Regions from separate parts of the Pantoea sp. LMR881 genome, predicted to be linked through region 1. Evidence: predicted binding sites of a transcription regulator. Region 1 holds the regulator's gene; the other holds the start of a gene.
The links. The regulator ArgR, encoded in region 1, controls arginine synthesis, uptake and breakdown. The targets are predictions, from matches to a motif close to ANTGAATAAAAATACANT.
Positions count from the first base shown of each region.

Region 2: a site for ArgR is predicted at 3,754-3,771, ahead of rraB (ribonuclease E inhibitor RraB). Genes of this name have one in related genera too.

Region 1 covers NZ_JAPVOK010000002.1:2,713,562-2,719,287, reverse strand. Annotated here, with positions in the region: gene mscM (miniconductance mechanosensitive channel MscM) at 1-1,440, shown strand, start outside; gene mdh (malate dehydrogenase) at 1,482-2,420, opposite strand; gene argR (transcriptional regulator ArgR) at 2,965-3,435, shown strand; gene O3W44_RS14650 (YdgH/BhsA/McbA-like domain containing protein) at 3,926-4,198, shown strand; gene yhcN (peroxide/acid stress response protein YhcN) at 4,311-4,574, shown strand; gene O3W44_RS14640 (barstar family protein) at 4,631-4,900, opposite strand; partial or broken gene O3W44_RS14635 (NAD-dependent succinate-semialdehyde dehydrogenase) at 4,957-5,726, opposite strand, start outside.
Region 2 covers NZ_JAPVOK010000002.1:1,799,583-1,805,308, forward strand. Annotated here, with positions in the region: gene O3W44_RS10310 (valine--tRNA ligase) at 1-1,738, shown strand, start outside; partial or broken gene O3W44_RS10315 (GNAT family N-acetyltransferase) at 1,819-2,324, shown strand; gene miaE (tRNA isopentenyl-2-thiomethyl-A-37 hydroxylase MiaE) at 2,399-3,160, opposite strand; gene rraB (ribonuclease E inhibitor RraB) at 3,217-3,633, opposite strand; partial or broken gene argF (ornithine carbamoyltransferase) at 3,796-4,802, shown strand; gene O3W44_RS10335 (hypothetical protein) at 4,889-5,080, shown strand; gene pyrB (aspartate carbamoyltransferase) at 5,073-5,726, shown strand, end outside.

The DNA of each region.
Region 1 (5,726 bases):
CTTGGTCGTCTCTGTTTTATCCTGATTTGCGGCGCCCTTAGCCTGGTCACGGTGAGCCTGAAACGTGCCGGGATACCGCTCTATCTCGATAAAGAGGGCAATGGTGACAATATCATCAACCGCGTACTGTGGAACCTGATGATTGCGATTCCGTTACTGGCCGCCCTCGCCTCGGCGATCGGTTATCTGGCAACGGCGCAGGCGCTGCTGGCCCGTCTGGAAACGTCGGTGGCAATCTGGTTTCTGCTGTTAATTATCTACCATATCATTCGTCGCTGGATGCTGATTCAGCGTCGCCGCCTTGGTTTTGATCGTGCCCGACAGCGACGTGCTGACATGCTCGCTAACCGCGCACGAAGTGAAGAGGAAAAAGAGCAAAGCGCGCAGAATGTTGATGCCATTGAAGTGGAAGAGCCTGTTATCGATCTCGACGCGATCAGTGCGCAATCGCTGCGGCTGGTTCGTTCGATTCTTACGCTAATCGCTCTGGTTTCTGTGATTGTATTGTGGTCAGAAATCCATTCAGCCTTTGGCTTTCTGGAGAATATCCGCCTGTGGGATGTCAGCACGTCTGTTCAGGGCGTAGAGAGCATTCAGCCGATTACGCTTGGTTCAGTGCTGATTGCCATTCTGGTGTTTATTATCACAACGCAGATGGTGCGCAACATGCCCGCCCTGCTGGAACTGGCTCTGTTGCAGCACCTCGATTTGACACCGGGTACGGGGTACGCCATTACCACTTTAACCAAATATCTGCTGTTACTGATTGGTGGCCTGATCGGTTTTTCGCTGATTGGTATTGAGTGGTCAAAACTGCAATGGCTGGTCGCCGCGCTCGGTGTGGGATTAGGTTTTGGTTTGCAGGAGATTTTTGCCAATTTTATTTCTGGTCTGATTATCTTGTTTGAGAAGCCAATTCGTATTGGCGATACCGTGACGATTCGCGATCTGACCGGCAGCATTACCCGCATCAATACCCGTGCAACCACCATCACCGACTGGGACCGCAAAGAGATTATTGTGCCGAATAAGGCCTTTATCACTGAGCAGTTCGTTAACTGGTCGCTGTCAGATTCGGTCACGCGTGTGGTTCTGACGATCCCGGCGCCTGCCAAAGTGAACAGCGAAGAAGTGACGAACATACTGAAGCAGGCGGCTGAACGCTGTAGCTATGTGCTGGATATGCCGCCGCCAGAAATATTCCTGGTCGATCTACAACAGGGTATCCAGTTGTTCGAGCTGCGTATTCATGCCGCAGAGATGGGGCATCGCATGCCATTGCGACATGAACTGCACCAACTGATTCTGAAAGGCTTTGAGCAACACGGCATTGAAATGCCCTTCCCGCCATTTCAGGTGCGTATGGAAACGCTGGGCAAAAAGATGCCTGCCAGCAATGGTGCGCCTGCTGCACGAACCTTTAAATCTGGCGGCTTATAGGCAAAAAAACGCCCGGCTGGTCCGGGCGTTTTAACGACTGGTTACTGCTTAACGAACGCTTCGCCCTGCTCGATATCTTTTTTCAGGGTTTCTAACATGCCGTCAAGCGCCTGCTGTTCGTAACGGCTTAAGTTGCCTAAAGGCCTGCGCTCAACGATACCGCTTTTACCCAGCAGCAAAGGTTGTGAGAAGAAACGCGCATACTCACCGTCGCCCTCAACATAAGCACATTCCACTATGTTCTCTTCACCCTTAAGCGCCCGCACGAGCGATAAGCCAAATCGCGCTGCTGCTTGTCCCATAGAGAGTGTCGCTGAGCCGCCACCGGCTTTGGCTTCAACCACTTCAGTGCCCGCATTTTGAATGCGCCGGGTTAAATCTGCGATTTCCTGATCGCTGAAGCTGACATCATTGACCTGTGACAGCAGCGGCAAAATAGTCACACCTGAATGCCCACCGACTACCGGCACTTCAATTTCACCTGGCGATTTGCCTTTTAGCTCCGACACAAAGGTGTTGGCACGAATAATATCCAGCGTCGTCACGCCAAACAGCCGGTTTTTATCATACACGCCGTGTTTTTTCAGGACTTCAGCGGCAATGGCCACGGTGGTGTTGACCGGGTTAGTAATCACACCAATCAGGGCCTTAGGCGCTGTCTGTGCCACCTGATCGATCAGGTTACGCACGATGCCGGCATTGACATTGAACAGGTCGGCACGGTCCATGCCTGGCTTACGCGCGACGCCAGCAGACATCAGCACCACATCCGCACCCTGTAGTGCAGGTGTAGCATCTTCACCGCTAAATCCTTGAATTTTTACAGCAGTGGGAATATGGCTGAGATCAACTGCAACGCCCGGCGTAACCGGTGCAATATCGTAGAGGGACAGTTCTGAACCCGCAGGAAGCTGCGTTTTGAGTAAAAGTGCGAGCGCCTGGCCTATGCCACCCGCGGCACCGAGAACGGCAACTTTCATTCTTAACTCCTTATTAAGGTGGGGCAGAGAAGAGCCGAAATTCCATCTGTGTCAGACCTTAATCAACTGCTCAGGCGATGACGAGTATCCGCACTCATTCTACGTGCTTGCGCACTTAATTTCCGGATTCATAACTGACTAATCATCTACTTACCTTGATGTTTCAGGGTGCAGGCAGATGACAGACACATGATCCCGATGAGTTTACTCAGTGCGGAAAAAGGTGCGCAGTCAATTGCTTAGCAGCCTGAAGCATGCCGGATATAACCTGAATGACCGACAACTTTGCCGAGGGCAGACAGAGAACGGCCGTAATCGTTATCTGTTGCTACATCACCCATAGTATAACAACTCTGCAACCATTGTCTGTTTGCCTGCTTAAGGAGCCTTTTGGCCCGGTCACATTTTTTTGTTATTATCCCCGCCCGCTAACCGATTCATGCTGTTCACTTACCAACCAATTGCATAAAAATTCATTTATATGCATAATCCTCGCTCTGCCGTGGGCTGAATCCCGGTTATTCCCTATTTTTATTGGTAGCCTATGCGAAACCCATCAAAACAAGACGATTTGATCAAAGCTTTTAAAGCTCTATTAAAAGAAGAAAAATTTAGTTCCCAAGGGGAAATTGTGCAGGCGCTGCAAGAGGAAGGCTTCGAGAACATCAACCAGTCAAAGGTTTCTCGTATGCTGACTAAATTTGGCGCGGTACGCACACGTAACGCCAAAATGGAGATGGTTTACTGCCTTCCGGCCGAACTGGGCGTGCCGACAACCACCAGCCCGCTCAAGAATTTAGTGTTAGATATCGATTATAACGATGCCTTAGTGGTCATTCATACCAGCCCTGGCGCAGCGCAGCTTATTGCACGTTTACTTGATTCGTTAGGAAAATCAGAAGGGATTCTTGGCACCATTGCGGGCGATGACACTATCTTCATTACCCCTGCGCGCGCCTTTACGGTTAAGCAACTCCACGACGCCATTCTGGTGTTATTCGAACAAGAGCTTTAAATATCGCTTTGTCTACCGGCAGTTAACCTGCCGGTTACGTCCTGTCTCGCACCATCCCTACAACATTAATTTTTTGTTTTAATTATTAAAACAGTGCATACGTGCGCTGATTGTCCCGTTTTTGTTGCCTGAAAAATGGGTCAGACCTTTTAATCGTGATAACCTCTCTCGCTACTTTACGCTGCTTTACACCTGACAATTAGTGTCTCTTCCTGCTTTCAAATTAAACCACAGCCTTATCGACCATGATTTTTCGCACAAAAGGATAAAGTGACGCATATTACTGTTTTAACATGAAATTAACCACTTATGCTCACTTATTCATCGGTTTTTATAACTCATGGTTATTAAAAGTTGCCATAAGGATAAAGAATCACAAAAAAACATTATTAGCAGAGTATTAATTTCTGACGTTATTAGTTCTATACTTCTTTTCGTGATGCAAATCACATCAATAAAAAGAGAAAAACCAACGACGAGGAAAATATTCATGAACATTAAATCAACTATCGCCACCCTGAGTATGCTTTCTGCCCTGTCATTTGGCGTTAACGCTGCCAGCCTGATTTCAAATCAGCAGGCACAGGATATGAACCTGCAATCAATGAACCAAACCATCAGCGTGAGTGGCCGTGACGGCGACCAGACCAACGTCCGCCAGGTACTGTCGCAGAAAGCAGATGCACAGGGCGCAAGCCACTATCGCATTATTGAGAACAATCAGGACGACACTTATCACGTCACTGCTGAGCTGTATAAATAATTAGCTGAAATAAAGATTAACCCATCCGGCGTTTGAAAAATGCCTGAAGAAATCGACGACCCGCTCTCTTTTTTAACGCCGCAGGTTGTTGATTGTAATGAGGAGATAAACTATGAAAATCAAAACAACCATCGCTACCGTTAGCTTACTTTCCGTTATCGCTTTTGGTGCCTCCGCTGCCCAACTGGTTACCGGTGAGCAAGCACAAAACATGCAGCCTGCGGGTACCATAACCATTAGCGGTACTGCAGGTGCGCCAATGGATTATCGTGCTCAGCTTTCACAGAAAGCCGATGCACAAGGTGCCAGTGCCTATAAAGTGATTGAAGCGCGTACCGGCGATAACTATCACATCACTGCAGAACTCTATAAATAATTCCTCGTCAATTTTTGACGAACCCTTTGGCCCCGCTCTCCGGGGCCCTTTTTAATTTATTTCACGTTGAAATGGAACTGGCCCTCCAGCTCCTCTTCTGCTTCATCAAATAATAAAATCAGTGCGCCGTAGCGCCTTTTTTGCCCTTTTCCCAAATTCACGAATTCAATTTCCAGCGGCATCGGTAGCGTTGCGCTGGTGACCACATCCCATAAGCCATCCAGATCGCATATACGCCTGTCTTCTATGGCAAAACGCTCGCTGAACTGGCGAAAGAAATGCGCCTGATCAACAATCTCATTGAAGTCAAAACGCTCGGTTTTCATGCGGACCGCTCCCATCCTCCAACGGTGGGCGACATTCGCCGCCCGGTGATGTGAAACTAGCTCAGGCCGCCAAGGTGCAGCGTTTTGATCTCCAGATACTCTTCCATGCCAAGTACCGATCCTTCACGTCCCAGGCCCGATTCTTTTACGCCACCGAACGGAGCCAGCTCTGTAGAGACTGCGCATTCGTTGATACCAATCATGCCGCTTTCCAGCGCGGCGGAAACGCGAAATACGCGCTGTAAATTTTGAGTATAAAAATAAGCGGCAAGGCCATATTCGGTATCGTTAGCGCGTCGAATGACCTCATCTTCATCATCGAAACGGAAGCAGGCTGCAACCGGGCCAAAGGTCTCCTCTCGCGCTAACTGCATGCTTTCATTCACATCGGCAATCACGGTTGGCTGCCAGAAGTTACCGCCCAGCTCATGACGACCGCCTCCCGTCAGCACTTTTCCCCCTTTGCCGAGCGCATCTTTAACATGTTGCTCAACTTTTTCGACCGCTGAGGGTTCGATCAGCGGGCCGACAACCACGCCCTCTTCCATGCCGTTTCCGACTTTGAGCTTTTTCACTTCCGCGGCGAGTTGATTCACAAAGCGATCGTAAACCGCATTGTGGATAAAGAAGCGGTTTACGCTAACGCATACCTGCCCGGCATTGCGGAACTTGTTGGCAATCGCACCCTGCACGGCTGCATCAATATCAGCATCCTCAAACACAATGTAAGGCGCGTTCCCCCCAGTTCCATCGACACTTTCTTCATTGTTTCAGCCGCGTTGCGCATCAACAATTTGCCGACTTCAGTCGAACCGGTGAAAGAAAT
Region 2 (5,726 bases), 910 kb from region 1:
GATCGAACCGATGCTGACTGACCAGTGGTATGTGCGCACTGCCCCGCTGGCAAAAGTGGCGGTCGAAGCGGTGGAAAACGGCGATATCCAGTTTGTGCCGAAGCAGTATGAAAACATGTACTTCTCCTGGATGCGTGACATTCAGGACTGGTGTATTTCACGCCAGCTGTGGTGGGGACACCGCATTCCGGCGTGGTACGACAACGACGGCAACGTCTATGTCGGACGCACCGAAGAGGAAGTGCGTAGCGAAAACAACCTGGCCGCTGATGTCGCGCTGCGTCAGGATGACGATGTGCTTGATACCTGGTTCTCATCTGGCCTGTGGACCTTCTCTACGCTGGGCTGGCCGGAAAACACAGAAGCACTGCGCACCTTCCACCCCACCAGCGTGCTGGTCAGTGGCTTTGACATCATCTTCTTCTGGATTGCCCGCATGATCATGCTGACCATGCATTTCATTAAAGATGAAAATGGCAAGCCGCAGGTGCCATTCAAAACCGTCTATATGACCGGTTTGATCCGTGATGAAGAAGGCCAGAAGATGTCAAAATCCAAAGGCAACGTGATTGATCCGCTGGATATGGTTGACGGCATTTCACTGGATGCGCTGCTGGAAAAACGTACCGGTAACATGATGCAGCCGCAGCTGGCTGAAAAAATCCGTAAGCGCACCGAGAAGCAGTTCCCGAACGGCATTGAGCCGTCAGGCACCGATGCGCTGCGCTTCACGCTTGCTGCGCTGGCCTCTACCGGTCGTGATATCAACTGGGACATGAAGCGTCTCGAAGGTTACCGCAACTTCTGTAATAAGCTGTGGAACGCCAGCCGCTTTGTGTTGATGAACACCGAAGAGCAGGATTGCGGCCAGAACGGTGGCGAAATGACGCTGTCGCTGGCGGATCGCTGGATCCTGACTGAGTTCAACAGCACGGTGAAAGCCTACCGTGAGGCGCTGGACAGCTACCGTTTCGACATTGCAGCCAACCTGCTGTATGACTTCACCTGGAACCAGTTCTGTGACTGGTATCTGGAGCTGACCAAGCCAGTGATGAACAGCGGCAGCGAATCTGAACTGCGCGGCACCCGTCATACGCTGGTACATGTTCTGGAAGCCCTGCTGCGCCTGGCGCATCCAATTATTCCTTTTATCACTGAAACCATCTGGCAGCGTGTGAAAGTGCTGAAAAACATCAGCGACGACACCATCATGCTGCAGCCTTTCCCGCAGTATGAGGCGGCGAAAGAGGATGCCGAGGCAAAAGCGGACATCGACTGGATGAAACAGGCGATCGTGGCGGTGCGTAACATTCGTGCTGAAATGAACATTGCGCCGAGCAAGCCACTGGATGTTCTGCTGCGCGATGCGTCACCGGCTGCGCTGCGTCGCGTTGAAGACAACCGCAACTTCCTGTCGCGCCTGGCGCGTCTGGCGAGCCTGACCGTTCTGCCTGCGGGCGAGAAAGGCCCGGTTTCCGTCACCAAAATCGTGGAAGGCGCTGAGCTGTTAATTCCGATGGCAGATTTAGTGGATAAAGCCGCTGAACTGGAGCGTCTGGCGAAAGAGCTGGTTAAGCTGGACGTAGAAATCGATAAGATTCAGGTTAAGCTGGCGAACGAAGGCTTTGTTTCCCGCGCCCCGGAAGCGGTGGTAGTGAAAGAGCGTGAGCGCATGGCCGATCTGGAGCAATCGAAAGCAAAACTGATTGAACAGCAAGGCGTGATTGCGGCATTGTAAACGTTTAGTCTGATCGCTTAATTATCAAGCCGGGCTAGCCCGGCTTTTTTCATTTATTTGAGAAAGATTTGGAAAAGATAATGAAGACTACCGCAACGCGACACGATCTTATCGTGCGCCCAATCGCTGCTGCCGACAATCCGCATATTGCACAGGTTATCCGCGATGTTTCCGCAGAGTTTGGGCTAACTGCCGATAAAGGTTATACCGTTTCCGATCCTGACCTCGATCGGCTGTTTGAGCTGTACCGCGCGGAACACAGCGCCTACTGGATTATTGAATATCAGGGCAAGGTCATGGGCGGTGGCGGTGTCGCTCCTTTGGCCTGTAGCGCCCCCGATATTTGTGAACTGCAAAAATGTATTTCCTGCCGGAAGTGCGCGGGCTGGGTTTAGCGCGTGAACTGGCGATGTGTGCAATGGAACATGCGCGCCAGCGGGGCTTTCGTCGCTGCTATCTGGAAACCACAGCCAGCCTGACGCGCGCGGTTAAACTCTACGAATCGCTGGGTTTTGAGCTGACAGACAACGCGATGGGCTGCACCGGACATAACGACTGTGAAGTACGGATGTTAAAAGCTCTCTGAGAGAATGCTCGCCATCTCTTTTTCCCGTTTCTCCCCGTTTAGGGGGAGAACATCATGCATGGCCACAGAAGAGATTAAAAAGCCGGGACGCCGCTGTGGAAACGCAGCTCGTTATCGGGTTCAGTGATTAACTGCCTTTCTGTTTCTCCAATCGCCTTTACACGCGGTGCGATATCCTTCGGCGAAATCTGCGCAGCCAGTGCTAAGTAATCCTGATAGTGGCGCGCTTCCGAACGCAGCAGCGAGATATAAAATTTCTCCAGCTCACTGTCCAGATAAGGCGCCAGGCTGGCAAAACGTTCGCAGGATCGCGCTTCGATATAGGCACCACAAATCAGTTTATCCACCAGCGTATCCGGCTCATGCGTGGTCACTTCGCGCAGCAGCGATTTGGCGTAGCGGCTGGAGGTGATTTTTTGGTAAACCAGCCCGCGTGACTGCATAATTTCCCAAACCTGATAAAAATGGTGCAGCTCTTCTTTAATCAACAACACCATTTTTTCGACCAGATCATCCGCCCACGGCAGTTCATTACGAACAATGATGCTTTTGGTCAGGTTCTTGTGCGCGTTGATAAAATTGCTGTCACCATCCTCACGGAAGATGAAATTTTCATACGGCTTCAGCCAGGCCAGAATGGCGTCGCCGCTCGGCTTGTCAGCCACATATTTGCGGATCAGCCAGACAGCGGTTTGCGCTGCTTTTAGCTCACAGACCAAATGATCGGTCAGTAACAGCGTCAGGTTTTCCGGCTTGCGCGCCTCGTCAATCCAGGCTTGTGGGGTACGGCAGCGAAGGAACTGAAGGACAGGTTCAAGTAAAAGTGCGTAGTTCATCGAATTAAAACGTGACTGGAAAAGAGAGAAAGGCGGAGCATGCTCCGCCTGCTAAATTAGTGGCGGATGCCATCATCCTCATCGTCAATGGCTTCGCCATCGTCTTCATCTTCAGCGTCGGGGTCTTCAAAATAGGTTCCCCAGCCGTCGTAATCGACATTGTATTTACCGGCCAGATTCACCAGTTGTTCAACCTGCGCGTCAATCAGTTCCGGGTTCAGCGCGGCTTCGCTGAGGATATCGACGCACATCACCGTACTGCCATCTTCCAGCTCCAGCTCTTCCGGCTCGGTCACTTCGTAACCCAGCTTAAAGGCATCAACCGCCGCTTTTTCCAGCGAATCGAAGTTGTTGCAGGAGAGATGATGCTCAATGGTATAGAGCGCGTCGGGATCGCTGCCATCCTCCAGCAGCTCTTCAATGATCAGGCGCGTCTCTTCACGCTGCTCTTCCAACAATGCTTCATATGCCATGGCGATGTCCTCTCTGAGTTCGGCAATAAACAATTATTTTCCCACACTGCCCGGCGCGCCACTACACAAAACGAAAAGTTTATTCGCGCTGGGGTTGAAAATGCATATTCATACGGTTAGATTGAATTTTAATTCATTTAGTATGGTTACATGGAGTGCTGTATGAGTCAGCTTTATCAACGCCATTTCCTTAGGCTGATGGATTTTTCCCCTGCCGAAATCGATTATTTACTGACCCTTTCTGCTGAATTAAAACGTGCTAAAAAAATGCGAGCGAAACGCAGTATCTGAAAGGCAAAAACATTGCGCTCATCTTCGAAAAAGACTCGACCCGTACACGATGCTCTTTCGAAGTTGCCGCTTACGATCAGGGCGCTAACGTGACGTATCTTGGCCCAAGTGGCAGCCAGATTGGTCATAAAGAGTCGATGAAAGATACCGCGCGCGTGCTGGGCCGCATGTATGACGGCATTCAGTATCGCGGTTACGGCCAGCCGCTGGTTGAAACTCTGGCTGAGCATGCTGGCGTACCGGTCTGGAACGGTTTAACCACGGAGTTTCACCCGACTCAGCTGCTCGCCGACTTGCTCACGATGCAGGAACATCTGCCCGCTAAAAAGCTGAATGAGATGACGCTGGTCTATGTCGGTGATGCACGTAACAACATGGGTAACAGCATGTTGGAAGCCGCGGCGCTGACAGGCCTGGATCTGCGTCTGGTGGCGCCAAAAGGCTGCTGGCCAGAAGAGGAGCTGGTTGCGCATTGCCGTCAGGCAGGGGAGCAAACCCACGCTAAAATTACCCTGACCGAAAATATTGCTGAAGGCGTAAAAGATGCCGACTTCATCTATACCGATGTTTGGGTATCGATGGGCGAAGACAAAGCGGTCTGGGAAGAACGCATCGCGTTACTGCGCGGCTATCAGGTCAACAGCGCGATGCTGGCGCAGACCGGCAACCCTGAGGTGAAGTTCCTGCACTGCCTGCCCGCTTTCCACGATGATCAAACCACGCTGGGTCGTCAGATGGCGGAACAGTACGGTTTGCATAACGGTATGGAAGTCAGTAACGAGGTATTTGAATCCTCACACAGCATTGTGTTTGACCAGGCTGAAAATCGCATGCACACCATTAAAGCGGTAATGGTCGCCACGCTGGGTCAGCGTTAATTTAACCGTTATTCATCAGGTTGCAGATACTATGAGCGCAGGCGCAAACGTTTTCCTTGCGTGCGATTTATCCTTGAAGCAAATTAATGGATGCGTATAATGCGCCACAATTTGCCGGAGGAAACATGCAACAGTGCAGCGGACAATTTGACGCTCAATCTCGCCTGAATGCAGGCGGCGTGTTTCTTTCCGTCATCGACCCGATCTTAAAAAAGCCCCTTATGCAGGGGCTTTTTTTGCCTGTCATCCGGCCGCGCAGAGGAGAGAGCTATGGCTAACCCGCTATATCGCAAGCACATTATTTCAATTAACGATCTCAGCCGTGACGAGCTTGAGCTGGTGCTGCATACCGCCGCGCAGCTCAAAGCCAACCCGCAGCCGGAGCTACTGAAACACAACGTTATCGCAAGCTGTTTCTTTGAGGCCTCGACCCGTACACGTCTGTCATTTGAAACCGCTATCCATCGTCTCGGTGCCTCTGTGGTGGGGTTTGCCGACGGCAGCAATACCTCGCTGGGTAAAAAAGGCGAAACCCTGGCTGACACCCTTTCCGTCATTAGCACTTATGTGGATGCGATTGTGATGCGCCATCCGCAAGAAGGCGCAGCGCGTCTGGCAACGGAATTTTCTGGCGGTATCCCGATTCTGAACGCCGGTGATGGCGCGAATCAGCATCCGACCCAAACGCTGCTCGATCTGTTTACCATTCGCGAAACACAAAGTCGCCTCGATCATCTCAACGTGGCGATGGTGGGTGATTTGAAATATGGCCGCACCGTGCACTCACTGACGCAGGCGCTGGCTAAGTTTGATGGCAACCGCTTCTTCTTTATCGCGCCCGATGCGCTGGCAATGCCGGCCTATATCACCGACATGTTAGACGAGCAGAATATCGCCTGGTCACGCCATGACAGCTTTGAAGAG